DNA from 2 places in the Naumannella cuiyingiana genome. Region 2 is predicted to be linked to the other one. Evidence: predicted binding sites of a transcription regulator. Region 2 holds the regulator's gene; the other holds the start of a gene.
What was found. Region 2 encodes HrcA, which represses chaperone genes, less so after heat shock. Its sites were predicted from a motif close to TTGGCACTCGNNNNNNNCGAGTGCCAA; they were not measured.
Positions count from the first base shown of each region.

Region 1 (14,427 bases), 1.8 Mb from region 2:
GTGACCACCGCCTACGACGCGTGGCTCGCCCGGCCGGGCCGGGAGCGCTGGTTGGAGATCGTCGGCGCCTGGCGCGAGCAGGAGCGCTGGCCGCAGCGCGAGCCGCGGCCGTTGCAGCACGAGCCGCATCCGCTGCACGGCCGGGCGCCGGAGCTGCGGGCGCTGGCGCTGGCCGAGCTGGTCGGCGTACCGGTCGGCGCGGAGGTCGACCGGGCCGCGCTGACCGCCCGCATCGGCTGGCAGCGGCCGGCCTGGCAGGCCCTCGGCCTGGCTGATGTCGTCAACGAGTTCGCCGCCGATGCCGCCTGGCTCGGACTGATCGCACTGGGCGGCCGGGGCCGGCTGGCCGGGGCGGCGATCGACGGACGCGTCCCGAACGACCTGGAATTTCCCGAGCCGGTGGACACGCTGATCCTGCAGGCCGACCTGACCGCCGTCGCGGCCGGGCCCGTGCAGCACGAGGTGCTGGAGGTGATCCGGTTGCTCGCCGATGTGGAGAGCCGGGGTGCCGCGACCGTCTTCCGGTTCAGCCCCGCGAGCGTGCGCCGCGGGCTGGACCGCGGCTGGTCGGCCGAACAGATCACCGACTGGCTGGCCACCCACTCCGAGACCGAGGTGCCGCAGCCGCTGCGCTATCTGATCACCGACGCCGCGCGTCGGCACGGCACGATCCGGGTCGCGAACGCCGGGAGTTGGCTGCGCGTCGACGATCCCGCCCAGGCGGCGCTGGTCACCGCGCATCCGCGGGCGGCGGAGTTCGGGGTACGCCAGGTCGCGCCGGGCGTGATCATCGCCGCCGCCGAGGCCGACGAGCTGGTCGACTGGCTGCGCGATCTCGGGCTGTCGCCGGCCGCGGAAGGACCGGGGGGCACCGCGCTGCTGGCGCCCGCGCCGGTCCGCGCCCGCGCGGGCGCGGCCGCGCCCGCGCCCGCCGTGGACCCCGCTCTGTTGGCCGAGCGGCTCACCGAACAGGCCGAACGCGCCGCACACGCCGAGCGCGGCGCTGCCCGGCTGCGGGAGTCGCTGAGCGCGGCCGCCCGCGCAGGCACCGGCGTGGACCTCACCTGGGTCGACGCCGGCGGGGCGCTGAGCCGGCGGACCGGCGTACCGCTCGAACTCGCCGCGGGTCAGGTACGCGTCCGGCTGGACGAGCCGACCGACGCCGGAAGCCGGGAGATCTGGCTCGCGCTTGGCAGGATCCGTAACGTTGATGCGATCACTACCGCCCCGACCCGAGGGAGCTCACATTGACCGGACCGCTGGTCGTCCAGTCCGACCGGACGCTGCTGCTCGAGGTGGACCATCCGCTCTCCGACGAGTGCCGGATCGCCATCGCGCCGTTCGCAGAGCTGGAGCGCGCGCCCGAGCACATCCACACCTATCGGCTGACACCGCTGGGGCTGTGGAACGCGCGCGCCGCCGGGCACGACGCCGAGCAGGTCGTCGACACACTGCTGAACTACAGCCGCTATCCGGTGCCGAGCAGCCTGCTGGTCGACGTGGCCGACACCATGGACCGCTACGGCCGGCTGCGGATCGAGAAGCACCCCGCGCACGGGCTCGTGCTCACCTCGACCGATGTGCCGGTACTGACCGAGGTGCTGCGCTCGGCGAAGCTGAAGGGACTGGTCGGCGCCAGGATCGATGAGCACACCGTCCAGGTGCACGCCTCCGAGCGCGGGCATCTCAAGCAGGTGCTGCTGACGCTCGGCTGGCCGGCCGACGATGTCGCGGGCTACGTGGACGGCGAGGCGCACCCGATCGAGCTGCGCCCCGACGGCTGGGAGCTGCGGCCCTACCAGCGCCACGCCTCGGAGGCCATCTGGCACGGCGGCTCGGGCGTGGTCGTGCTGCCCTGCGGGGCGGGCAAGACGCTGGTCGGCGCGGCGGCGATGGCGCACGCCAAGGCGACCACGCTGATCCTCGTCACCAACACGGTCTCGGCGCGGCAATGGCGCGCGGAGCTGCTGCGGCGTACCTCGCTGACGCCCGACGAGATCGGCGAGTACTCCGGGTCGCGCAAGGAGATCCGACCGGTGACCATCGCGACCTATCAGGTGGTCACGACCAAGCGCGGCGGCATCCACCCGCACCTGGAGCTGTTCGACGCCCGGGACTGGGGCCTGATCGTCTACGACGAGGTGCATCTGCTGCCGGCGCCGGTGTTCCGGATGACCGCGAGCCTGCAGGCGCGCCGACGGCTCGGGCTGACCGCGACGCTGGTCCGGGAGGACGGCCGCGAGGGGGATGTCTTCTCCCTGATCGGGCCGAAGCGCTATGACGCGCCGTGGAAGGAGATCGAGGCGCAGGGCTGGATCGCGCCGGCCGACTGTGTCGAGGTCCGGGTGACGCTGCGCTCCGACGAACGGATGGCGTACGCGATGGCCGATCCGGAGGCGCGCTACCGGCTGGCGTCCACCGCGCAGACCAAGACCGAGACCGTTGTCGATCTTGTGCAGGCCCATGCCGGGGTGCCGCGGCTGGTGATCGGCCAGTACGTTGATCAACTCACCGAGCTGGCGCAGCGGCTGGATGCCCCGTTGATCACCGGCGAGACCACGACCCGGCAGCGCGAGAAGCTGTACGAGCAGTTCCGCACCGGCGAGATCGATCTGCTGGTGGTGTCGAAGGTCGCCAACTTCTCCGTCGACCTGCCGACCGCCCAGGTGGCGATCCAGGTCTCCGGCGCGTTCGGGTCCCGGCAGGAGGAGGCGCAGCGGCTCGGCCGGCTGCTCCGGCCCAAGGAGGGCGGCACGACCGCCCGGTTCTACGCGGTGGTGGCGCGCGACACGGTGGACGCGGAGTTCGCCCAGCACCGGCAGCGCTTCCTCGCCGAGCAGGGGTACGCCTATCACGTCACCGACGCCGAGGACCTGACGAGCTGAACCGGGTTAGGGTGCCCCATGGAACGGGTGCGGACCCGACCCGGCGCGGGACTGCTGCTCGGCGGCGCCGGAGCGCTTGCCGTCCTGCTGGCGATCGCCCTCGGCGCGGGGGCGTTGTTGCCCGGCCGTCCGGTGAGCCCGCCCGTCCCGGCGCCGACGGCGACCCCGGAGCCGCTGCCGCCCGCGCCCGATCGGGTCGGTGAGTGGGTCGCGTTCGTGGGCGATGCCGGGGAGTCCGGCGCGCTCCGGGTCAATTCCTTCCGGTGGACCCGCGACGGCGCGATCCCGCCCGGTCGCAGCTATCTGGTGGTGGACGTGTCATTGCGGGCCGCGGAACCGTGGCGACCGGGCGAGCCGGCCGGTCCGCCGGTGCGCTACAACGCCTTCCGGTTCGTGGTCGATGACGGCAGCGCCACCCCGAACACGGTTGCCTTCAGCTCCGATGCCGCGCCCCGGCTCACCCAGGGCACGCTGCGGGCGGGTGAGCAGGTACGCGGCTTCGTCGATTTCGACCTCGAGCAGCAGCCCGTGGTGCAACTGTGGCTGGTCACCGAAGCGTGGGTACCGATCGCCGCGGTCGAGCTCTCGTGATCAGTCCGCGATCGGGACGGTGGATTCCGAGCGCACGATTCCGAGATCCAGCGGCGGTTGACGCTGCCCGGTCTCGGCCCGGTTGATCAACTCCGTCAGCTCGCCGGGCCACACCCATTCCCCGGCGTCGGCCAGCTCGGCCCGCGGCCACCAGCGGTGGCCCTGCAGCGTGAGCTGTTCCTCGGGGGTGTGGCCAGCGATGTCGACCTCGAAGCGCGGCGTGCGTACCAGATAGAACGTCTCGGTCTGGTCGAGCACCTGGTCGCTGTAGCCGTGCTGGACGCGACGCCGCGCGAGCGGGCCGACCAGGGCGTCCTCGGCGACCCGCAGTCCGGTCTCCTCGAACAGCTCCCGCACCCCCGTCTGCCGGTCGGTCTCCCCCGGATCGACACCCCCGCCCGGGGTCACCCACCAATGCACGCCCGGGACACCCGGGTCGGTATCGGCGAACAACAACACATGATCATCATCGGTGAGGACTATCACCCGGACCGCGGTCCGGGTCTTCCATGGCCGATCGGGTACGCCGGTGCTGCTCACTCCCCGCAGCGTAGCGATCGGCGGTGGACGAGCGACGGGGCGTGCGGGTAACGTCGCTCGTCTGCCCATCCACCCACCGGCCACCGGAGGTCTCGTCATGCCCGCAGCCAGCACCGGCGATGCCGCGCACATCCTGGCGGCGGAGCAGAAGCACCTGACCGCATCGCGCGACGCCCTGAGCCGGATGCGCGAGCGCGCGGATGCGCTGTTCTCCGGGGCCGTGCTCGGCGGCGACGCCGTCTCGACGCAGTACCTGAAACAGAGCCTCTACCGGCGGATGCGATCACTGGAGGCCGATCCGGACACCCCGTTGTTCTTCGGCCGCCTGGACCGCGCGACCACCGCCGGTGCCGAGCACGACGAGTCGTTGTACATCGGACGCCGGCACATCGCCGCCGAGTCCGGCGGCGAGCCGCTGGTGATCGACTGGCGCGCCCCGCTGTCGCTGCCCTTCTACCGGGCCCGGCCGGGCGAGCCGATGGGTGTCCGGGTACGCCGCCGCTTCGGCTTCGCCGCCGGCAGCCTGACCGCATTCGAGGACGAGGACCTGCTCGGCGGAACGCCCGGCGATGATCATTCTGCGATTCTCGAGGCCGAGATCGAACGGCCACGAACCGGCCCGATGCGCGACATCGTGGCCACCATCCAGCCCGAGCAGGACGTCCTGGTCCGCACCGATCTCGCCGCCTCGCTGTGCATCCAGGGCGCGCCCGGCACCGGCAAGACCGCCGTCGGCCTGCACCGCGCTGCGTACTTGCTGTACGCCTTCCGCGAGCAGCTCGCCCGCTCCGGTGTGTTGGTGGTCGGCCCGAACGACAGCTTCTTGTCCTACATCGGCGACGTGCTGCCCGCCCTGGGTGAGATCGACGCCGGCCAGGCGACCGTGGACTCGCTGCTCGCCTCGGCCCACGACATCGCGATCACCGGTGTCGACGAGCCGGCCGCGGCGATGATCAAGACGGACCCGCGGATGGCCGAGGTGATCGAGACCGCCATCTGGTCGCGCCTCGGCGAGCCCGACGAGCCGCTCGTGGTGCCGCGCGGATCGCGACAGTTCCGCGTCGGGGCGTACCTGATCGCGGAGACCGTGGCCGAATTGCGCGGGCGCGGTACCCGCTACGAGGCGGCGCGGGAGATGCTGCCGCAGCGCCTCGCCCACCAGGTTTTGTTGCGGATGGAGGCCGGCGGCGATTCCCCCGACGATCGGGTGCAGGCCGCGGTGGCCCGGTCTCGTCCGGTGAAGGAGTACGCCAAGCGCCTGTGGCCGGCCCAGCAAGCCCGGCAGGTGATCTTCGACCTGCTGGCGGATCCGACCGCATTGGCCGCTGCGGCCGAGGGGATCCTGACCCCCGAGGAGCAGCGCCTGATCTTGTGGTCCCGCCCGCCCCGCAGCGTGCGCTCGGCCCGCTGGACCGCCGCCGACCTGGCCCTGGTCGACGAGGCCGCCGACCGGCTGCACCGCACGCCGAGCCTCGGCCATCTGATCCTCGACGAGGCCCAGGACCTGTCGCCGATGCAGCTTCGCGCGGTGGGCCGGCGGGCCAGCACCGGGTCGGTCACGGTGCTCGGCGATCTTGCCCAGGCGACCACGCCATGGGCCAGCCGCGACTGGGCGAGCGCCCTTGGTCATCTCGGTCAGCCCACCGCGGCGGTCACCGAACTGGTCGCCGGTTTTCGCGTACCGGCCGCGGTGATCGACTTCGCCGCACGTCTGCTGCCGACGATCGCTCCCGGGCTGCGACCGCCGCACGCGGTACGCCGGTCCGGTGGCCTGCTGCGGATCGAGCCGACCGACGACCCGGCCGGCCGGCTGGGCGGGCTGGTCGCGGAACTGGCCGAACTCCCCGGCACGATCGGCGTGATCGCCGCCGATGCCGACGCCGACGCGATCGGCGCCGCCCTGACCGCGGTCGGCATCGACCACCGCAGAGTCGGGGACGAGCGGGACTGGGAATCCCGGGTCGATCTGGTGCCGGCGGGACTGGCGAAGGGCCTCGAGTTCGACCAGGTGATCGTGATCGAACCGGCCGCGATCGTGGCCGGGGAGGCCGACCGGCCGACCGGCCTGCGCCGGCTCTACGTCACCCTCACCCGCGCCGTGTCCGCCCTGGTCGTCGTGCACAGGTTGCCATTGCCCGAGCAGTTGGTGGAGTGACGGTGAACGCGGGTGAACGGCCCTCGACCACACGTTGGCACCAATAGACATCAGACCATTGACCCATCGCGATCGGCGTCATTAGGCTCCGGAGCAAGTCAATGCTCGGGGTGTCAGGCCCCACTCGACTCCCGGGCTCCCCCTAAGAGAGGCCCACATGCGGAATCGACACATCACCGGCGCGGTAGGCGCATCGGCAGCACTGGCCGCCGCCGCCGCGACGTTCCTGATGGCACCCCCAGCCCACGCCGCCCTCGTCACCTACTGCTCCGGCACGGCCGAGAACGTCACCGTTCCGGGCGATCTGGTCGTACGTTCCGGCCAGTCCTGCACCCTGACCGATGTCAACGTCAAGGGCACCGTGCGCGTCGCGAAGGACGCGAATCTCGTCGCCCAGGGCGGCGAGTTCACCGGCCGCGTCACCGTCCAGGCCAGCGGCTACCTCGATCTGACCGGCGCCAGCCTGGGCGAGAACGTCGTCTCGGCCGCCGGCTACGGCGTCTACCTGGACAGCACCAAGGTGGCCGGCAACTACACCGGCCGGACCGTCGACGGCGCGGCCGACCCCGGCTTCTTCTTCCTGGTGGGCTCACAGCAGTCGGGCAATGTCACCGTGTCGACCGGCGAGACCCTGATCGAGAACTCCACGGTCGGCGGCAACGTCGCGAGCACCGACGGCGCCTACACCGATGTCTACAACTCGGTGCTGAGCAAGAACCTGACCGTGACCGGCAACACCGACGGCGGTGTGGTCTGCGCCTCGGAGGTCTACGGCGATGCCCGCTACGACGGCAACGGCAAGGGCCTGCAGATCGGCGGCTCGGGTGACCTCGCCACCTGCGACGGGGCCAACTTCTTCGGCAAGAACCTGACCGTGTCCAATACTGACGGTCAGGCCGTGGTGAGCGACAACATCATCGCGGGCAAGCTGTCCGGGACCGGCAACGACCCGGCACCGGTCGGCGAGGGCAACCGCGCCCGCGGCGGCGTCGAGGGTCAGTTCGTCGACCTGGCGGCGCCCGATGCGTCGCGCGCCCCGAGCACGTCGCGGATGCTTCGCTCGGAGACCAGCGATTCCGTGGCCCAGACCGCGCCCGCGCAGACCGAGCGGTTGACCGAGGCCAAGTCGTCGGCCAAGGACCGCCGGGCCGAGGCGACCGCCGAGGCGAAGGCGGCCGGCAAGGCCTTCTGAGCAGTTCTCAACCGGACCGACCCTGGTCGGCGGCGCGGGTAACCGAGTCGTCGACCAGGGTTTTCCATGTCCTCACCAGATCGGCATCCACATAGGCCCGGTAGCTGCGGCCCGGCCGCGCCGGCGCGCCGATGTGGAACGCCCGCACCCCGGCCCGGGCCAGCCACGGCACGTGCTCCGGCGCCAGGCCGCCACCGGCCATGATCAACTTTGCGATCCGCGGGTCCGATCCGGCGAGCGCGATCAACTCGTCCAAGCCGTGCGCCACGCCGCGCGAGGACCCGGCGGTCAGCACCTGGTCCAGGTTCGGCAGGCCGAGCAGGGTACGCCAGGCACGCCGCGGGTCGAGGGCCTGGTCGATCGCCCGGTGGAAGGTCCACGGCCAGTCGCTGTCGGCGGTGATGGCCTCGACGACCGACGCATCGACCTCGCTGTGGCCGTTCAGGAAGCCGAGCACGAGCCCGTCGGCGCCCGCGTCCACGTAGCTGGCGGCGAGCCCGCGCAGGCGTACCGCCTCCGCGCCGTCGGTTCCGAAGCCCGGCCGCAGCCGCAACATCACCCGCAGTTGCACCCCGACCGCGTCGCGCACCTCCTCGACCAGCGACGGCTCCGGCGACATGCCGCCGTCGTCCAGGCTGCCGAGCAACTCGACCCGGTCCGCGCCGCCCTCCTCTGCCCGCCGCGCGTCGGCCGCGTGCAGGCAGATCACCTCGAGCAGCGCACCAGACATCGGATCAGCGTCCGGCCAGTTCGGTGGCGGCGCGGTAGACCCGGCGCAGGTTCCCGTGGGCGAGCTTGTTCAGGTCGGCCGCGGACCAACCCCGCTCGGCGAGCGCGGACAACAGGCGCGGGTAGCCGGACACGTCCTCGAGCCCACGCGGCAGCCGGTCCACCCCGTCGTAGTCGCCGCCCAGGCCGATGTGGTCGATCCCGGCCACCTCGCGAGCGTGTTCCAGGTGGGCGATCACATCGTCCAGCCCGGCCTCGGGCTGCGGCTCGGTCCAGGTCGCGCGGAAGGCATCCAGCGCCGCCAGGTCCCGCGGGTCGACCCCGGCGGCGCGGGCGGCCTCGTTGCAGCGCAGCGACCAGGCACGGACCGCCGGCGAGATGAAGTAGGGCACGAAAGTGATCATGCACAGGCCGCCGTTGTCCGGCAGCCGGGCAAGGATCTCGTCGGGCACATTGCGCGGATGATCACAGACCGCGCGGGCCGAGGAATGGGAGAAGATCACCGGGGCGGTCGTGGCGTCGAGGGCGTCGCGCATGGTGTCGGGCGAGACGTGGGAGAGGTCGACCAACATGCCGAGGCGATTCATCTCCGCGACCACCTCGCGGCCGAAGTCGGTCAGTCCGCCGTGTGCGGGCTCGTCCGTGGCCGAATCCGCCCAGGCGGTGTTCTGGTTGTGGGTGAGGGTCAGGTAGCGCACACCGAGCCGGAACAGGTCGCGCAGCACGCCGAGCGAATTGGCGATGCTGTGGCCGCCCTCCGCGCCCATCAGCGATGCGATCGCACCGCCGGGGCGCCAAGCGTCGATCGCGGCGTCGAGCTCGTCGGGGGTACGCACCAGCACAAGATCATCGGGATAGCGCGCCGCGAGGGCGTACACCGCGTCGATCTGTTCCAGCGTCTGGACCACCGCCTCGGGCTCGGGCAGCGTGCCCGACACGAAGACCGACCAGAACTGTGCGGCCAGGCCGCCGGCCCGGGCGCGCGGGAGATCGGTGTGCAGGTGCGGTTGCGGCCGCGAGATGTCGATCTTGTCGAGATCGTAGGAAACCTCGCGCAATTGCCACGGGAGATCGTTGTGGCCGTCGATGACCGGGTACGTCGGATCGCTCACCTGCTCATTGTGCCGCCAGGCTGGCGGCACGGCGGCACGGCCCACCGGCGGGGGTCGAGAACGCCCGAGGGCGGCCCCTGTCGGGACCGCCCTCGGTGGGATGTTCGGTGAACGGGACTCAGAAGTCCATGCCGCCCATGCCACCCATGCCGCCGTCACCGCCGGGGGCCGCGGGGGCCTTCTCCGGCTTGTCGGCGATGACGGCCTCGGTGGTCAGGAACAGCCCGGCGATCGACGCCGCGTTCTGCAGCGCGGAGCGGGTCACCTTGGCCGGATCGATGATGCCGGCCTTGACCATGTCGACATAGGTGTCGTCGGCCGCGTTCAGGCCCTCGCCGACCGGCAGGTTGGCGACCTTGTCGGCAACCACGCCGCCCTCGAGGCCCGCATTGGCCGCGATCTGCTTGAGCGGGGCGGATGCCGCGCTCTTCACGATCGCCGCGCCGATCGCCTCGTCGCCGGTCAGGTCGGCGACGTCGACGGTCTTGGCCGCCTGCAGCAGCGCGACGCCGCCACCGGGGAGGATGCCCTCCTCGACGGCCGCCTTCGCGTTCCGGACGGCATCCTCGATGCGGTGCTTGCGCTCCTTCAGCTCGACCTCGGTGGCCGCGCCGACCTTGATCACCGCGACGCCGCCGGACAGCTTGGCCAGCCGCTCCTGCAGCTTCTCGCGGTCGTAGTCGGAGTCGCTGTTCTCGATCTCGGCGCGGATCTGGTTGACCCGGCCCTTGATCTGCTCGGCATCGCCGGCGCCGTCGATGATGGTGGTCTCGTCCTTGGTCACCACGACCTGGCGGGCGCGGCCGAGCATCTCGGTGGTCACGCCGTCCAGCTTGAGGCCGACCTCCTCGGAGATCACCTGGCCGCCGGTCAGGATGGCGATGTCGCCGAGCATGGCCTTGCGCCGGTCGCCGAAGCCCGGGGCCTTGACCGCGACGGACTTGAAGGTGCCGCGGATCTTGTTGACGATCAGGCCGGCCAGGGCCTCACCGTCGACGTCCTCGGCGATCACCAGCAGCGGCTTGGAGGTCTGCATGACGCCCTCGAGCACCGGCAGCAGGTCCTTCAGCGAGCTGACCTTGGAGTTGACGATCAGGATGTAGGGGTCGTCGAGGACGGCCTCCATGCGCTCGGGGTCGGTGACGAAGTAGGGCGAGATGTAGCCCTTGTCGAAGCGCATGCCCTCGGTGAACTCGAGCTCGAGCCCGAAGGTGTTCGACTCGTCGACCGTGATCACGCCCTCCTTGCCGACCTTGTCGATCGCCTCGGCGATCACCTCGCCGACGTGCGGGTCGCCCGCGGAGATCGAGGCGGTGGCCGCGATCTGTTCCTTGGAGTCGACCTCGATCGAATTGTCGGCCAGTTGGTCGGCGATCTTGGCGACGGCCTTGTCGATGCCGCGCTTCAGGCCGATCGGGTTGGCGCCCGCGGTGACGTTGCGCAGGCCCTCGCGCACCATGGCCTGGGCCAGCACGGTGGCGGTGGTTGTGCCGTCGCCCGCGACATCGTCGGTCTTCTTGGCGACTTCCTTGACCAGCTCGGCGCCGATCTTCTCGTAGGGGTCCTCCAGCTCGATCTCCTTGGCGATCGAGACGCCGTCGTTGGTGATGGTGGGGGCGCCCCACTTCTTCTCCAGCACGACATTGCGGCCCTTCGGGCCGAGGGTGACCTTCACCGCGTCGGCGAGGACATTCATGCCCCGCTCCAGGCCGCGGCGGGCCTCCGCGTCGAACTCAATGAGCTTTGCCATGTGTCTTCCGATTCCTCCCGGCCGAAGCCGTACGAATGGGTGTGTCAGGTTGACTGTGACAAGGCTGGTGCCCGCGACGGACGGGTCGGCGTACGCCTTCCCTCACCGGCTTGCCGGATGGCACTCTCGGTAGAGGAGTGCCAATGTCATGTTTAGCACTCGGCACCCGAGAGTGCAAACGACCTCGGGGCGGCCTCACCCACCCCGGCCCACCCCCGCGACTCCCGATCCGCGAACCCAACCGGCACCCGCGAACCCAACCGGCAGCCGCGAGTGATACTCAGCCCGCACCTGCCGATTCAGCCCGCGGATGGAGCCAGACCCGCCCAAACGCGAACCCAACCGTCAGCCGCGAGCGTTACTCAGCCCGCACCTGCCGATTCAGCCCGCGGATGGAGTCAGACCCGCCCAGGACTGCCCATCCGGCTCTCCTGCCAGACTTCCGGCATGCACCTGTGGCAACTCCGCGAGCTGGGCAACCGGCTGAACGGCTCCACGCTGCTCGGGCTGGCGATCGCCCGGCTGGGCGGCGCGAACATGAAACGTGGGCCCCGCGGCATGTTCGTGGCGGAGGGCTACCGGCTGCCGTTCCCGCTGGCGGGAGCGTTCACGGTCGGCGATGTCGTGATCACGCCCACCGATGCCCCGACCCTCACCGGCCGGCACCGCGAGATGCTGGCGCACGAGGAGGCGCATGCGTGGCAGTGGTTCGCGCTGCTCGGCCTGCCGTTCCTCCCGGCGTACCTGCTGGCGATGGGCTGGTCAATGCTGCGCACCGGCGATCGGGCGAGCGCCAATCTGTTCGAGACGCTCGCGGGCCTGGAACGCGGCGGTTACCGCACCCGGGACTAGCTGTCCTGCGGATCGAAACCGAGCTGGCGCGCCGAGCGCGCCCGGCGACGGGACTCACGCAGCCGGCGCAGCCGCTTCACCAGCAGCGGGTCATAGGCCAGCGCCACCGGGCTGTCGATCAGGGCATTCAGCACCTGGTAGTAGCGCGTCGTCGACAACCCGAAACGGGCACGGATGCCCTCCTCCTTCGACCCCGCGAAACTCCACCACTCGCGCTCGAAATCGAGGAGATCGCGATCGCGCTCGGACAGCGTCGGCGCCGCGACGGGGGAGGTCTGCTGGACGGGGTCGGCCATGCGGCAATGCTAGGTGCAAATCACACCGCTGTCATTACTCGCGTGTCGTGGCGTCTGTTTGACTGCGGCCATGCATCTGCTGACCGGCCGGATCCAGCACTACGCGTGGGGCACGACCGATGCGATCCCGCGCCTGCTCGGCGTACCCGAGACCGGCGAGCCGCACGCCGAGTACTGGCTGGGCGCCCACACCTCGGCCCCCGCGACGCTGCCCGGCGGCGCCGGCCTGGATGCCGCGCTCGCCGAGCACCCGGAATGGCTGGGCGAGGACTCCCGGCGGGCATTCGGCGACCGGCTGCCCTACCTGCTCAAGGTGCTGTCGGCCGACCGGGCGCTGTCCCTGCAGGCGCACCCGACGCGCGAACAGGCACAGCAGGGGTACGCCGCGGAGCGCGCGGCGGGCGTCGATCCCGGCGCGCCGACGCGCAACTACGCCGACAACTGGCCGAAGCCGGAGGCGCTGATCGCGCGGACACCGTTCTCGGCGCTGTGCGGTTTCCGCACCGTCGATGACGCCCGGGACGCGCTGAACACGCTGAATGCCCCGCGCCCGCTGGTCGCCGAGCTGGACGGACCGGACCCGCTGCGCGCGGCGTTCTTCGCCGCACTCGGCCTGGCCGATTTCCAGGTACGCAAGGTGGTCGACACGGCCTGGGCCTATGCCGAGGCGGGCGGCCGACCGGGGGCGCTCGCGCGTACCGTCCTCGAACTCGACCGCGCGTTCGGCCTCGACCCCGGGATCGTGGCGTCGCTGCTGCTGAACCGGATCGAGCTCGAGCCCGACCAGGCGATCTTCCTGGGCGCCGGAAATCTGCATGCCTATCTGTCCGGCACCGGCATCGAGATCATGGCCAATTCGGACAATGTGTTGCGCGGCGGGCTGACCCGCAAGCACATCGACACTGCCGAGCTGGGCAGGATCGTCGACTTCACGCCGGGCGCGCCGACGATCATCACCGGCGTGGAGGAGGCGCCGGGACTGCTGCGCTACCCCACCCCGGCGCCCGAGTTCGCGATCTGGCGACTGGCCTCGCCCGCCGGCCTGGAGCTTCCGGCGGCCGGCGCAGCCAGGATCGTGCTGGTCGGCGACGGCGAGCTCACCCTGACCGGGGCGTCGGAGTTGATCATCGACGCCGGCGCTGCGGCCTTCCTCCCCGCCGGCGAGGCGGTCACCGCGACCGGGACCGGGACCGCCTACCTGGCCGCGCCCGGCGGCTGAGCCGTCCTCCACGCGCGGGTCCGCCGTGGTCCCCCGGGAGCAGCGCACCGGCTAGACTGGCCCGCGCCCTTTGCCCCCATAGCTCAGAGGCCAGAGCAGCGCTCTTGTAAAGCGAAGGTCATCGGTTCGACTCCGATTGGGGGCTCGTCCCGGTCGACCCGCTCTCCCCTCAGGCGAAGACCTCCTCCTGTTCCTTGCTGTAGTCGATCAGCGCGCCCAATTCGCCCCGGCGGACATGGTTGACCCAGCAGGGGTTCGCCAGCAGGGGCCGACCCAGCGCGAGCGCGTCGAACTCGCCCGCCTCGCGCAGCCGCGCCACCGCCGCCAGCGAGCGTTCCGGATCGGCGAGGCTGGCGGCGCTGAGCCCGAACGAGCCGACGGCGATCGCCGGCAGCCCCGTCAGCTCGCGGCCCCAGCCGGCCAGCGTGCGGGGCGATCCGTCGAACGCCGGTCGCCAGAATCGGCGCGCCGAGGCGTGCAGCAGCGTGACTCCCGCCTCGACCGCGGGCGTCAGGAGCGCGGCCAGTTCGTCCGGATGGTCGGCGATCACCGCATCGAAGTCACGCTCCTTGAACTGCGAGAAGCGCAGCCCGACCGGGAATCCCGCGCCGACCTCGGCCCGGACGGCGGCGACGATCTCGGCGACCAGCCGCGCGCGATTGCGCGGCGTACCCCCATAACGATCGGTACGCCGGTTGGTGGCCCGCCACAAGAACTCGTCCAGCAGATAGCCGTGCGCGGCGTGTACCTCGACCCCGTCGAAGCCGGCCCGCCGGGCCGCGCCGGCCGCCGCCGCGTACCGGCTGATCAACTCGTCAAGATCGGCGATCGTCGCTGCCCGCCCGGCCGGCGAGCCGTCCTCGCGTACGCCCGAGGGCGTCCAGGCCACGCCGCCGTCGAAGCCCTCCCGCTCACTGCCCTGGTGCCACAGTTGCGCGATGATCTTCGATCCGGCGGCATGCACCTGGTCGGCCACAATCCGCCAGCCGGCCTCGGCGGCCGGGCGCTCCAACCGCGGCGCCGCGTCCTCGGCGCCCGCGCTCGGATGATCAACCAGGATGCCCTCGGTGATGATCAAGCCGACCCCACCCGCGGCGCGGCGCCGG
Region 1 covers NZ_JACBZS010000001.1:2,391,823-2,406,249, reverse strand. The annotation lists gene GGQ54_RS11155 (helicase-associated domain-containing protein) at 1-1,251, shown strand, start outside; gene GGQ54_RS11150 (DNA repair helicase XPB) at 1,248-2,885, shown strand; gene GGQ54_RS11145 (hypothetical protein) at 2,904-3,476, shown strand; gene GGQ54_RS11140 (NUDIX hydrolase) at 3,477-4,016, opposite strand; gene GGQ54_RS11135 (HelD family protein) at 4,114-6,171, shown strand; gene GGQ54_RS11130 (hypothetical protein) at 6,329-7,363, shown strand; gene GGQ54_RS11125 (copper homeostasis protein CutC) at 7,371-8,093, opposite strand; gene GGQ54_RS11120 (dipeptidase) at 8,098-9,204, opposite strand; gene groL (chaperonin GroEL) at 9,323-10,954, opposite strand; gene GGQ54_RS11110 (hypothetical protein) at 11,402-11,806, shown strand; gene GGQ54_RS11105 (DUF3263 domain-containing protein) at 11,803-12,102, opposite strand; gene manA (mannose-6-phosphate isomerase, class I) at 12,173-13,321, shown strand; tRNA gene GGQ54_RS11095 (tRNA-Thr) at 13,394-13,466, shown strand; gene GGQ54_RS11090 (oxidoreductase) at 13,491-14,427, opposite strand, start outside.
Region 1: a site for HrcA is predicted at 11,072-11,098, ahead of groL (chaperonin GroEL). Genes of this name have one in related genera too.

Region 2 (14,427 bases):
TCGGTCACGGCTGCCGTGGCGAACCCGCCGCCGAGCAACAAAAGACCAGCGGCACCCATCGCCACCGGTACCAGCTTCTTGCGCATCTCAGTCTTCCCTCCGGGAGTGTGTGGGATTCGACGGAACTACCGGCGGGTCAACGGCGGGGCGCTGCTCGGTGGCTGGCCGGTGACCGTCGGGTGAACACTGCGCTCGCTAGCCTTCGCGCATGGGGAGTGTCGGAGCAGCAGGTGGCGAGGGCGTGTCCCGCGCCGTCGCCGCGTTGCGGGCTGCGGGCATCGCGTACCGGATCGTCGAGCACGAGCAGGTCGGCTCGGCGGCCGAGGCGGCCGCCGCGCGCGGTGTCGCCGAGTCGGCGTTGATCAAGACGCTGGTGGTACGCCGCGGCGCCGGCGACCATCTGTTCGTGCTGGTCGGCGCGGACCGCGAGATCGCCTGGCCGAAGCTGCGGGCCCTGCTCGGGGTCGGCCGGATCTCGATGCCGGACGCGGCCTCCGCTCGGGAGGTGACCGGCTACGAGCGCGGCACGATCACCCCGTTCGGGTCGCTGACCGCGCTGCCGGTGATCGCTGACGCCGCGCTGATCGGACAGGTCGCCATCGGCGCGGGCGGCCACGGTGTGGCGGCGATCGTCGACGCCGACGAGTTGATCGCCGCGCTCGGCGCCGAACGCGCCGACGTCACCGAGCCCAGGGGCTAGGTCGGTCCCGACGGGCTCGACCGGCGTATCGGCAGCCTCGCGCCGAAAGCGACCACTCGTCGGGGTTTCGGCTGGTTTTGGGGGCGGAGTGTGGCCTGAACTCTGGCGAGCGGTCGGTAATGGCGGTTGGGTGTCGTTGGTCTCGACGGGCTCGATCGGCGTATCGGCAGCCTCGCGCCGAAAGCGACCACTCGTCGGGGTTTCGGCTGGTTTTGGGGGCGGAGTGGTGGCCAGAACTCTGGCGAGCGGTCGGTAATGGCGGTTGGGTGTCGTTGGTCTCGACAGGCTCGACCGGCGTGGGGCTCGACGGGCGCAGGCCGTAGGGTCGGGCCATGACCTACCAAGGCCCCCGACCAGACATCGGCATCATCGGTGGATCCGGCTTCTATGAGTTCCTCGACGACCCCGAACGGGTCGCGGTCGAGACGCCGTTCGGGCCGCCGTCGGCCGACCTCGCGATCGGCGACGTGGACGGGCGGACCGTCGCCTTCCTGCCCCGGCACGGCGAGCGGCACCAGTTCCCGCCGCACCTGGTCAACTACCGCGCGAACCTGTGGGCCCTGCGTTCGGTGGGGGTACGCCAGGTCCTCGCCCCGTGCGCGGTCGGCTCGCTGAAGCCCGAGCTCGGCCCGGGCACCTTCGTCGTCCCCGACCAGGTGGTGGACCGCACCTGGGGTCGCGGCCAGACGGTCTACGACCTCGAGGGCGATGTCGTGCACGTCGCCTTCGCCGACCCGTACTGTCCTCGCGGCCGACAGGTCGTGCTCAACGATGCCGGCGCCGCCGCGGGCGAGGTCGTCGACGGCGGGACGCTGGTGGTGATCCAGGGCCCACGCTTCTCCACCCGCGCCGAGTCGCAGTGGCACTCCGCCGCCGGCTGGTCCGTGGTCGGGATGACGGGGATGCCGGAGGCCTCGATCGCGCGCGAGCTGGCGATGTGCTTCACCACGGTCGCGATGGTCACCGATCACGACGCCGGCGTCGCCGAGGGCGAGCACGTCACCCACGCCGAGGTGTTGAAGATCTTCGCCGGCAACATCGATCGGTTGAAGGCACTGCTGCGCCAGGTGATCGGCAACCTGCCCGGTCCCGAGTCCGATGCCGACGCGACCTGCAGTTGCCGCCGGGTGCTGGACGGCATGAAGCTGCCCATCGAGCTGCCCTGACCCGGGCGTACTCGCCGGTGCGCGCCTAGGATGGCGCGATGCCCTCCGCCCTGCCCGACGGCGAACCCGCGCCCGCCGACGGTGCCCTGCCCGACGCGGCCCGCGCCGAACTCGGCGAGCGGGCGTTCGGGATCTACCTGCACGTGCCGTTCTGCGCGACCCGGTGCGGCTACTGCGACTTCAACACCTACACCGCGGCCGAGCTCGGTCCAGGCGCCAACCGGGCCGACTACGTCGACGCGGCGATCGCCGAACTCGATCTTGCCGCCCGGGTGCTCGGCGACACCCCGCCCGTCGCGACGATCTTCGTCGGCGGGGGTACGCCGACCCTGCTCCCGCCGGCCGACCTGACCCGCTTCGTCGCCGCCGTGGACGCCCGCTTCGGCCTCGCCGCCGACGCCGAGGTGACCACCGAGTCCAATCCGGAGTCGGTCACCGATGATGATCTTGCCCGGCTCGTCGACGGCGGGTTCAACCGGATCTCGTTCGGGATGCAGTCCGTCGTGTCGCACGTGCTGGCGATCCTCGACCGCACCCACACCCCCGACCGGCCGCAGCGGATGGCGCACGCAGCGCGGCGGGCGGGCTTCGCGCAGGTCAGCCTCGACCTGATCTACGGCACGCCCGGCGAGCGGGCCGAGGACTGGGCGGCGAGCGTGGCGGCCGCGCTGTCCGCCGAACCCGATCATCTCTCGGCGTACGCCCTGATCGTGGAGGAGGGCACCAGGCTCGCCGGCCGGGTCCGCCGCGGGGAGCTGCCGATGCCGGACGACGACGATCTCGCCGACAAGTACCTGCACACCGAGCGCGCCCTGACCGAGGCGGGCTTCGCGGCCTACGAGATCTCCAACTGGGCGCGACGGCCCGAAGCGCGCTGCCGGCACAATCTGGGCTACTGGCGCGGCGACAACTGGTGGGGGATCGGTCCCGGCGCGCACAGCCATCTGGGCGGGGTGCGCTGGTGGAACGTGAAGCACCCGCGGGCCTATGCGCAGCGCCTCGCCGCGGGCGAATCACCCGCCCACGGCCGCGAGGTGTTGGACGCGCCCACCCGGCGTACCGAACGAGTGCTGTTGGAGCTGCGGACCAGCGACGGACTGCCGGCGACGGTGCTCGGCCCGGCCGGTCGCGCCGCCGTCCCCGGGCTGCGCGAGCGGGGGCTGCTGGCCGGGAGCGACCCCCTCCGGTTGACCGTGGCCGGCCGACTGCTCGCCGACGCCGTCACCCGTGAGCTCCTGGACTGATCGGCGCGCCCCCGACGCTTCGGCGTGCTGATGTGTTGACAATGGCGACACGTCGGGGACACCGAACCGAAGGGGCACCGCCATGCTTCGCCACTGTCCACCCCCCAGCCGACATGCCGCTCGCGTGATCGTTGCTGCCCTGCTGGGCGCCGCCCTGGTCGCGGGCCTGGTCTTCGCTGGTACACCGCTGCCGGCCGACGTCGCCGCGGCGGCACCGCCCACCCGGGCGAAACCGGTCAAACCGCGGATCGACTCGATCGCCATCCCGGCCGCCGGCCGGACGGAGCGGCAGGCCGGCAAGCGCCCGGTGGTGGCCGAGCTGCGCCAGCGCGCCACCGAACGCTTCTCCACCTTCGGCGTCACCTGGGACGCCGGTCCCGCCCCCGCCGTCGACTACCGCGTCCGCCGCGACGGGAAGTGGACCGACTGGGCGGAGCTGCCGATCGACGACGCGACGGTCGCCGGGGGCGAGGAGGGGACCCGCCCGGGTTCCGCGCCCGTCTACGTGGGCTCCGCCGATGGCGTCGACCTGCGGGTCCGGGGCGAGCGCGCCCCGAGCGGCCTGCGGGCGGACCTGATCGACGCCGGGACGACGGCGGCCGATGCGAATCCCGAGACCCTGCAGGCGCCGTCCGGCGCGCCGGTGCCGACCCGCCCGGCCATCGTCTCCCGGGCCGGCTGGGGCGCCGACGAGAGCCTGCGGACCGACTGTGGCAAGCGCTACGGCACGACGGTCCGGGGTGCGGTGGTGCACCACACCGAGGGCAGCAATTCCTACAGCTCGGCCGAGGCGCCGGGCGTGATCCGCGGCATCTACGCCTACCACGTGCAGAGCCGCGGCTACTGCGACATCGCCTACAACTTCCTCACCGACCGGTACGGCAAGATCTACGAGGGCCGGGCGGGCGGTGTCGAACTGCCGGTGCACGGCGGCCACGCCCGGGAGTGGAACACCGACACCGTCGGTGTGGCGATGATGGGCAGCTATGTCTCGACCAACCCGCCGACGGCCGCGCTGGACGCGACGGCCAGGATCATCGCCTGGAAGCTCGCCGGCAACTACCGCAACCCCAAGGGCACCGTCACGCTCGCCGGCAAACAGGTGAATGTGATCTTCACCCACGGCGACGTGGTCGCCACCGACTGTCCGGGGGCGAAGATGCAGGCCCAGATGCCGGCCTTCCGGGACCGCGTCGCCGCGCTCGCGGACTACCGCACGGGCAGCTATGAGAAATGGCGCTCCCTCGGCGGGGAGTCGGGTTGGGTCGGCTCACCCTTCCGGCTGGAACGCCGCGCCTACGGCGGCGCGGAGACCCAGTTCGCCGGCGCCGACATCCTCGGCAAGGACGGCCGCATCCACGCGGTTCGCGGCAGCATCCGCACCCGGTACCGCCAGCTCGGGTCCGGGGCATCCTTCCTCGGCTTCCCGATCACCGACGAGATCGACTGGCCGGGTGGCAAGGGCAGCCGGTTCGCCAGCGGCGGCATCTACTGGTCCGCCACCACCAATCGCGCCATCGAGGTCCGGTCGGGCATCAACGGCGTCTACGTCAGCGGCGACCACCCGTCCCAGCTCCGGCAGCCGACCGCCACCGAGCGGGCATCGGCCGTCGCGGGCGTGCCCTACCAACAGTTCGAGAAGGGCCGGATCTACTGGTCGAACAAGCGTGGGTACGCCGTCTACGGCAGCATCTACCGTGCCTACGCCGACCTCGGGCACGAGCGATCGCGCCTCGGGCTGCCGACCAGCAGCGAGTTCGACGTCTCGGGCGGCCGGGCGAACAACTTCGTCGGCGGCCGGATCACGTGGAACCGCAGCACCGACCGGGTGACCGTCACCTACAACTGACCGGCCAGGACTGACCGGCTGGGCCCGACCCGGGCGCCGCGCCGCGTGGCGGCGCGGCGCAAGGGGCGTACCGGTCTAGCCTGCCTCGGTGGCATCATCCGGCGACCGGTACGGCACCGACGTCCTCAGCCCCGGCTGGCAGCGCGCGGGCAGGCCCGCGAGCTCCGAGGTCCCGCTCGCGCTCGACCTGGTCGTGGAGGAGCCCAGCTCGGGCTTCTGCGGGGCCGTCGTCCGCTGGGAGAACGGTCTCGTCGTGTTGGAGGACCGGTCGGGCAAGCGGCGCAGCTTCCCGATCGGCCCCGGCTTCTGGATCGACGGGGCGCCGGTGACGCTGGTCCGTCCGCGCCGGGGGCCTGCCGCGCAAACGCGTACCCGCAGCGGGTCGCGAGCTTCCGAGACCTCGGCGAGGACGGCGCTGCCCAGCCGGATCTTCGTCGAGGGCAGGCACGATGCCGAGCTGGTCGAGAAGATCTGGGGAGACGATCTTCGACACGTCGGGGTCGTGGTGGAGTATCTGAACGGCGTGGATGATCTTGAGGCGGTCGTCGAGGAGTTCGCGCCGCGGCCGGGTCGCCGGCTCGGCGTGCTCGTTGATCATCTCGTCCCCGGATCGAAGGAGGCTCGGATCGCCGCGCGGGTCGCGTCCGGGCCGCACGGGGAGTTCGTCTTCGTCACCGGGCACCGGTTCATCGACATCTGGGAGGCCATCTCGCCCGAGCGGGTCGGCCGTCCGGCGTGGCCCCGGGTCCCGAAGGGCGAGGACTGGAAGACCGGCGTCTGCCGGGCGATGGGCTGGCCGCACGAGAGTCCGGCCGACATCGGGAAGGTGTGGACGGCGCTGCTGAAGCGGGTCCGCTCCTGGGATGATCTTGATCCGCGGCTGCTGACCGAGGTCGAGAAGTTGATCGACTTCGTCACCGCCGATCATCCCGCCTGAGTTCGCCGGCGGCCGCGGGTCAGCTCGTCCGGTAGCGCGGGGCGGGGCGGCGGCAGGGCTCGATCCGCTCGGCCCAGCGCAGTTGTGCCCGCGCGATGCCGCGCAGGCCGGCCACGAGGACTCCACGCACGGCGGCGAAGCGCGGCGGCGCGGGGGAGTCGTCGATCATCGGGGCGTCCGGCAGTGCGGAGCGGTTCTCGGCCCGGATGGTCTCGATCGGCATCGGGTAGTACACGGCAATCTCCTTGATCAATCGGTGGTCGGGACGGGGCCGGTGGTGCGGCGTACCACCAGCTCGGTGGGCAGGGTGATCTGTTCGGTGGGCTCGGCCTCGCCGATCAGCAGCTCGCCGACGAGGCGGCCTTTCTCCTCGATCGGCTGGCGCACGGTGGTCAGTCCGGCGGCCGCGGCCTCCGGCACGTCGTCGAAGCCGGCCACCGAGATGTCGCCGGGCGCGTCGAGTCCGCGCACGGCCAGGGCATCCAGCGCGCCCAGGGCGAGCACATCGCTCAGCCCGACGATGGCGGTCGGTCGGTTCCGCGAGTCGAGGACGTGCGCGGCGGCCAGGCGGCCGGCCTCGCGGGTGTTGTGGCCGCCGGTGAACACCCGGATCCGGGCGTCGGGCAGCGCGGACTCCAGCCCGGTGATCCGCGGCGCGAGGTAGGTGCCGCGCCAGTCCTGGCCGAGCCCCCGGGGCTGTTCGCGCCCGCTCTCCAACTCGTCGCAGAGCACGACGATCTCCCGATGGCCGAGCGCCGCCAGGTGTTCGCCGAGCTGCCGCCCGACCGCCCGGTCGTCCACGGCCACCCAGCAGCCCTGGGGGGAGACGTCGGTGCCGATCAGCCGGACGCCGCGGCGACGCGCCAGCTCGATCAGGTCGCCGCGGGTGGTCAGGCAGAGCGCGGCCATGCCGTCGACCTGCGCGCGGCGCGCCGCCTCAATCCCGTCGGGGTCGTCGTCGTTGACCGGCAACAGCAGCAGGCTGGTGCCGTGCTGCTCCAGGACGCGGGTGAGCGAGCGGATCAGCGCGATGGCGTAGGGATCGGAGAAGGCATAGGACAACTGCTGGTGGGTGACCAGGCCCACGGAGCCGGACCTGCCGCGGCGCAGGCTGCGGGCCGAGGCGTCCGGGCCGGCATAGCCGAGGTCCTCGGCCTTGGCGAGGATCCGGTCGCGCAGCTCGGCCGACAACTGGTCGGGCTTGTTGTAGGCATTCGACACGGTCGCGGCCGACACCCCGACCGCCTCGGCGATCGTTCGCAGCGTCACCCGGTTGGTCATCCAGGCCCTCCTCGGTTCGTCCCAGCACCGTCTGTATCGATTAACTAGAACGATACAGAACGAGCCGCCGGGTAGGCAAGGTCACCCGTGTGCGAGTGTTTGTCCGTGCCGAGATTCACCCTGGACGACACCTCCACCGAGTCCGTGCTCGGGCTGCTCGAACGGGTCGCCGCCGAGATCATCAATCCGCGTTTCCGCGCCCTGAGCGGCGGACAGATCGCCGAGAAGAAGCCCGGTGACTACGTGACGGTCGCCGATCGGGAGTCGGAGGCGGCACTGACCGAGACCTTGCAGGCGGCCGATCCGGGAGCCTTCGTGGTCGGCGAGGAGGCCGTCGCGGCCGATCCCGGCCTGCTGGACCGGCTGGCCGCGGCCGAACACGCCTACGTGATTGATCCGCTGGACGGCACCCGCAACTTCGTCCGCGGCTCCGACGATCACGCCATGCTGCTCGCCGAACTGCGCGACGGCGAAGCGGTGCGCGGGTGGATCTGGCAGCCCCAGCACCAGCTCGCTGTCGTCGCCGAGCGGGGTCGCGGGGTGCTGCGCAACGGCGCCCGGGTCGTCGCCCCGCCGGTCAACGACCCGCCGAATGTCGCCACCTCGATGTCGACCAGGCACTTCGACCCGCCGGGAATCGAAGCGGTGCGGACGCGCTGGTGCTGCGGGGTGGACTATCCCGATCTGCTGGCCGGCACGATCGATGCCCTGGCGTACCGCAATCCGAAGCCGTGGGACCACGCGGCGGGCGCGCTGATGGTGCGCGAGCTGGGCGGCGTCGTGCGGTTCGCCGACGGCACCGATTATGTCCCCGGCCGGCCGGTCGAGTCCGGGCAGATCCTGTTGGTGGCGTCCTCGCCCGCGGTCGCCGAGCAGATCGGGCGGGGCTGACTCAACTCCCGCCGCGCTCCAGCACGATCGGCAGTTGCGGTCGCGCCCGGACGCCGGCCGAGGCGAGTTCGGCGTAGGCCCGCGCGATGTGCGGCGCGACCGTCTCGGTCGGCCAGGGCCAGTTGCCCGCCGCGCCGGCATCGGCCTCGGCGATGCCGCGCTCGATCAGCGCGCGTGCCTCGCCCGTGACGGCCGCCAGTTCGGCGCGCTGGGTGATCACGTCGGTACGCGACATCGGGCCACCGTGCCCGGGAATCACCACCGCGTCCTCGCCGAGCACCCCGACCAGACCGTCCAGCGTCGCCGGCCACTGGCCGAGCGCGCTGTCGGGGCCGGCCTGCGGCACGCCCGCCGACTCCACCAGGTCGCCGGCGATGACGACCTTCGAGTCCGGAACGACCACGACCAGATCGCCCTCGGTGTGGCCCGGGCCCAGGTGGACGATCTCGACCCGGCGACCGGACAGGTCGATCCCGCGGGCCAGGTGCAGCAGGGTGGTCGGCGCTACCAGGTCGGCCGGGGACAGGCCGAGCCCGGCGAGATCGGCGGCCGTCGCCGGATCCTCGAGGCGGTTGGCGAGGCTGGCATGGCCGAAGGACGGTACGCCGGCCAGCCCCGCCAGCCCGAACCAGTGATCGCGGTGGCCGTGCGTGATCACCACGCCGGCGGGATCGGTGCCGGTCAGCTCGACCACGTCGGCGCGCAGCCGCGCCCCCTGCTCCGGGCTCGAACCGGTGTCCACCAGCAGTCCCGGCGCCTGCGGCGTACCGCCGAGCACCAGGGCGATGTTGACCGAATCCGGCTCGGCGACGGCCACCAGCACGCCCGGCGCGGCCTCGCGCCACTCGAGGAAAGTCACCTCGCCAGCCTAACCGCGCGCGAGCGCTAGACTGGCACTCCGCTGCAGAGAGTGCCAGCAAACCGAGTGCCAGCAAACCGAGTGTCAGCCATTCGCGAGAACCAGGAGGGGGCTGTGGACGATCGCAAGCTCGACGTGCTGCGCGCCATCGTCACCGACTACGTGTCCAGCCACGAGCCGGTCGGGTCGAAGGCGCTGGTCGATCGGCACAACCTCGGCGTGTCGTCCGCGACCGTCCGCAACGACATGGCCGTGCTGGAGGACGAGGGCTACATCACCCAGCCGCACACCAGCGCGGGCCGGATCCCGACCGACAAGGGCTACCGGCTGTTCGTCGACCGGATCGCCGCGCTGAAGCCGCTGTCGCCGGCGGAGTCGCGAGCCATCCAGGCCTTCATGTCGGGCGCGCTGGATGTCGACGACATCGTCACCCGAACCGTCCGGCTGCTCGCCCAGGTGACCCACCAGGTGGCGATCGTGCAGTACCCGATCGTCTCCTCGGCAACCGTCCGCCACATCGAGCTGGTGCCCGTCAGCGACGATCGGGTGCTGGTCGTGCTGATCAACTCGACGGGGCGGGTCGAGCAGCGCACGGTGGAGACCGGAGAGATCGCCCATGCCGACGTGGCCGAGCTGGCGGAGCGGATCAACGCCCGGCTGGTGGGTGAGCGGCTGGCGGCTGCCGCGGAGTCCCTCGACGGCCTGCCCGGGTCCGTGCCCGAGCGGCTCGCTGCGACCGCGGGCAAGCTCGCCGCGGCGCTGGGTACGATGCTCGACACCGAGGTCGCCACCCGCGTTGCCGTCGGCGGCGTACCCAATCTGACCAGCTTCGGCCCCGGTTTCGACGCGGTACGCCCGGTGCTGGAGGCACTTGAGGAACAGGTCGTGCTGCTCACCTTGTTGAGCGAGGTGGGTGATGACCCGGTGACCGTCCGCATCGGCGCGGAGAACCCCTACCGGGAGCTGAGCGCGACCTCGGTCATCGCCAGCGACTACGGGCAACACGCCGGCGTCCGGGCGAGCCTCGGCATCGTCGGCCCGACCCGGATGGACTATCCCTCGACCATGGCCTCGGTCCGGGCGGTGGCGCGCTATGTCGGGCGCTTCCTGTCCGAGCGCTGAGCCGGAGAACGACGAAGGAACCAGATGAGCATGGACTACTACGCGGTGCTCGGCGTGGAACGCAGCGCGTCCGCGGAGGAGATCAAGAAGGCCTACCGCCGGATGGCGATGAAGGTGCACCCCGATGTCGCGCCGGGCCCGGAGGCGGCGGAGAAGTTCAAGCAGATCTCCGAGGCCTACGAGATCTTGTCCAATCCGGACAAGCGGGCCCTCTACGACCGCGGCGGCGATCCGCGGATGGCCGGCGCGGGGTTCGGCCGCGGTGGCGGGTTCGGCGGGTTCGGCGGCGGTTTCACCGGCGGAACGGCCGGCTTCGACTTCGGCGACCTGATCGATGCGATGTTCACCGGGCAGACCGGCCCCCGCGGCCCGCGCTCGCGGGTGCGGCGCGGGCAGGACTCGGCGGTCCCGATGACGCTCGACCTGGCGGAGGCCGCGTTCGGCACGACCGTCGAGACGACCATCGACACGGCGGTACGCTGCGCGACCTGCGAGGGCCAGGGCACCCAGCCGGGCACCCGGCCCGAGCGCTGCAACACCTGCCGGGGCGCCGGTGAGATCACCCAGATGCAGCGGATCGGGATCGCGGGCATCCGCACCTCCCAGCCCTGCCCGAACTGCCGGGGCTTCGGCGTGACGATCCCGCACCCCTGCGTCGAGTGCGACGGCGAGGGCCGGGTCCGGCAGACCGAGACGCTGCAGGTGAAGATCCCGGCCGGGCTGGAGGACGGCGTGATGATCCACCTGCCCGGGCGCGGCGAGGTGGGACCGGGCGGCGGCGAGCCGGGCGACATCTACGTCAAGATCGCGGTCCGCCCGCATGCCGACTTCCGCCGCGACGGCAACAACCTGGAGCTCGTCGTGCCGATCCCGATGACCGCGGCAGCCCTGGGCACCCGGGTCGACGTGCCCACCCTGGAGGCCGACCTGGTTGCCTCCGGGCGCGAGGACTTCGCCGATGCCGAGACGACGGTCGAGGTGGAGGTGCCGCCGGGCACCCAGTCGGGGACCAGGATCGCGCTGCCCAATCGCGGCATCCCGCGCCGCCGCGGGCGCGGGCGCGGCGAGCTGGGCGTCACCTTCCTGGTGCAGACGCCGACCAGGCTGACCAAGGAACAGCGCGAGCTGCTGGAACAACTTGCCGCCGAGCGGGACGAGACGCGCGTCGAGGTGCGCGGAGGAGCCGGGCGCGGGATGTTCGGGCGGTGGAAGGACCGCCTGGCCGGCCAGTGAGCGACCCCGTCTTCCTCGCCGACGCGGCCCGCGATGCGGCGATCGGTGACGCACTGGTGCTCGACGGGCCCGAGGGTCATCACGCCTCGGTGGTACGCCGACTCCGCGCCGGCGAGTCGATCATCGTCGCCGACGGCGCCGGCGCCGCCGTCCGGGGACCGGTCACCGAGGTGGCCAAGGGCTGGGTCGCCATCCGGGTCGACGAGCGGCTCGCCCGGACCGAGACCGGCCCGCGGTTCGCGGTCGCCCAGGCGCTGGCCAAGGGTGATCATGCCGAGCGGGCGCTGGACATGCTGACCGAGGTCGGTGTCGCGGAGATCATTCCGTGGCAGGCGGCCCGGTCGGTGGTGCGCTGGCAGGGGGAGCGGGCGGCGAAGTCACTGGCGAAGTGGCGCACCGGTGTGCGCGAGGCCACCAAGCAGTCGCGGCGCTTCCGGGTGCCGGAGGTCTCGACGCCGGTCGGGACGGCAGACCTCGCCCGGCGGGTGGCGGCCGCGGATCTGGCGCTGGTGCTGCACGAGGAGGCCGATGATCAACTCGCCGAGCTGGCGCTGCCGACCTCCGGGGAGATCTTGATCATCGTCGGCCCCGAGGGCGGGATCGCGCCCGAGGAGCTGGATCGCCTGGTTGCCGCCGGCGGGCGGCCCGTGTTGATCAGCGACGGCGTGTTGCGTACCTCGACCGCCGGGGTGGTCGCCCTGGGTGCCTGCCGGAACCGGGCGCGATCATGACGGGTTTCTCCTTCGAGGTGGGCGATCGGCTCGCCGGCGAGCGCGGGCGTACCGGTGTGATCACGACCCCGCACGGCAGGATCGAGACGCCCGCGTTCATCGCCGTCGGCACCAAGGCGACCGTGAAGGCCGTCCTGCCGGAGTCGATGCGTGAGCTCGGCGCGCAGGCGCTGCTGGCGAACGCCTACCACCTGTATCTGCAGCCGGGCAGCGACATCGTCGAGGCGGCCGGCGGGCTGGGCCGATTCATGAACTGGCCGGGCCCGACGTTCACCGACTCCGGCGGCTTCCAGGTGATGAGCCTCGGCGTCGGGTTCAAGAAGGTGCTGGCGATGGATGCGGCGGGCCTCGGCGACGACGACGTGATCGCCGCCGGCAAGGAGCGGATGGCCCATGTCGACGACGACGGCGTGACGTTCAAGTCGCACCTGGACGGCACGATGCACCGGTTCACGCCGGAGGTCTCGATGCGGGTGCAGCACCAGATCGGTGCGGACGTGATCTTCGCCTTCGACGAGCTGACCACGCTGATGAACACCCGCGGCTACCAGGAGCGTTCGCTGGCGCGGACCCAGGCGTGGGCGGAGCGGTGTCTCGCCGAGCACGGCCGGCTGACCGCGGCGCATCCCGGGCGCCCGTACCAGGCCCTGTTCGGCGTGGTGCAGGGGGCGCAGTACGAGGACCTGCGGCGGAGGGCCTGTCGTGATCTTGCCGCGAGCGAGGTCGACGGGCGGCGCTTCGACGGCTACGGGATCGGCGGCGCGCTGGAGAAGGAGAACCTGGGCACCATCGTCGGCTGGTGTGCCGACGAGCTGCCCGAGGACCGGCCGCGGCACCTGCTCGGCATCTCCGAGCCCGACGACTTCTTCGCCGCGATCGCCAACGGCGCCGACACCTTCGACTGCGTCTCGCCGTCACGGGTGGCGCGGAATGCGGCGCTCTACACCCGCGACGGCCGGTTCAATGTCAACACGGCGGCGAACCGGCGCAACTTCGCCCCGGTGGACGAGGAGTGCGACTGCTACACCTGCGCGCACTACACCCGGGCGTACCTGCATCACCTGTTCAAGGCCAAGGAAATGGTGGTGAATACGCTCGCCACGATCCACAACGAGCGGTTCATCGTCTCGCTGGTCGACGACATCCGGGCGAGCATCCGGGCGGGCGACTTCGCCGCCTTCCGCGAGGAGTTCCTGGGCCGCTACTACGCCGGCCGCCGCAGCACCGCACCGTCCTGACGCTCGCCACGCGGGCCGGCGGCCGGTTCCGCGTCAGGCCGCGGCGGGCCGGAGAACCGGGGCCCGCGAGCGTCAGGACGGTGCGGTGACCTTGCCGTAGCTGGGCTCCGCGCGCTTCAGCCAGCCGGTCACGCCGTAGGTCACCGGCAGCAGACCTGCCTCGACGGCGAGCTTCCAGACGAAGCCGACGATCACATAGTTCAGGAAGTCCGAGACGGTGGCGATCCCGAGGCCGGTGGCGGCGATCGCGCAGAACACCGTGGTGTCGACCGCCTGGCCGACGACGCTGGAGCCCAGCACGCGGGCCCACAGCGAACGCTCGCCCGTGCGTTCCTTCAGCTTCACCAGCACGAACGAGTTCAGGAACTCCCCGCACAGGTAGCCGGCCAGGCCCGCCGCCACGAACTGCGGCACCACGCCGATCACCGACTCCAGCGCCGCCTGGTTGTCCCAGAACGGCGCGCCCGGAAGCTGCAGCGTCAGCCAGAAGCACACCGTCATCAGCAGCAGGGACCCGAAGCCGAGCATGATCACCCGGCGCATGGTGCGAAAGCCGTAGACCTCGCTGATCACGTCGCCGAGCACATAGGCCAGCGGGAACAGGAAGAACGCGCCGTCGGTGACGATCCCGCGGACCTGCAGCGGCCCGAGATCGAACTGCAACTGGGGGAACAACAACACCCCCTTGGTCACCACCACGTTGCTGATCAACATCACCGCGATGAACAGCGCGAGCAGCCCCATGAAGTGACTGCTGCGAGGCTGCGCGAAGTTCGCCCGCGCGGGCTCTGTCTGGGTCACGGCGAAATGTTCGCAGGATCGCCTCGCGGGTGGCGAATCCTCAGCGCAACGGCTGCCCCGCGCCCGCGGCCCGGCCGCGGAAATGCTCGGCTCGGGCCTGCGGCGACAGGTTCAGCAATCCGCTGTCCAGGCAGATCACCTGCTCGATCAGGCGCTGGTGATCACCGCCCGTCAGCGAGAACTTCCGACAGGCGGCGAGCGCCTGTTCCCAGATCAGCAGCACCCGGTTCTTGGCGACCTCGACCGGCGGCGACTCCCGCGTACCCAGTCCCAGGAAGCCCGACTCTGCCGGTTCCGCGCACAGCGCGCGAAACAGCGGGTCGAGCTCGCCGTCGGTGATCAGGTAGCGCTGGGCGAAGGCGTAGCCGAACATGT
Region 2 covers NZ_JACBZS010000001.1:599,516-613,942, reverse strand. The annotation lists gene phoA (alkaline phosphatase) at 1-86, opposite strand, end outside; gene GGQ54_RS02725 (aminoacyl-tRNA deacylase) at 209-700, shown strand; gene GGQ54_RS02720 (S-methyl-5'-thioadenosine phosphorylase) at 1,033-1,866, shown strand; gene hemW (radical SAM family heme chaperone HemW) at 1,905-3,110, shown strand; gene GGQ54_RS02710 (N-acetylmuramoyl-L-alanine amidase) at 3,235-4,959, shown strand; gene GGQ54_RS02705 (DUF3097 family protein) at 5,048-5,896, shown strand; gene GGQ54_RS02700 (hypothetical protein) at 5,916-6,131, opposite strand; gene GGQ54_RS02695 (LacI family DNA-binding transcriptional regulator) at 6,146-7,177, opposite strand; gene GGQ54_RS02690 (inositol monophosphatase family protein) at 7,283-8,068, shown strand; gene GGQ54_RS02685 (MBL fold metallo-hydrolase) at 8,070-8,927, opposite strand; gene hrcA (heat-inducible transcriptional repressor HrcA) at 9,042-10,049, shown strand; gene dnaJ (molecular chaperone DnaJ) at 10,074-11,282, shown strand; gene GGQ54_RS02670 (16S rRNA (uracil(1498)-N(3))-methyltransferase) at 11,279-12,013, shown strand; gene tgt (tRNA guanosine(34) transglycosylase Tgt) at 12,010-13,251, shown strand; gene GGQ54_RS02660 (queuosine precursor transporter) at 13,324-14,052, opposite strand; gene GGQ54_RS02655 (hypothetical protein) at 14,093-14,427, opposite strand, start outside.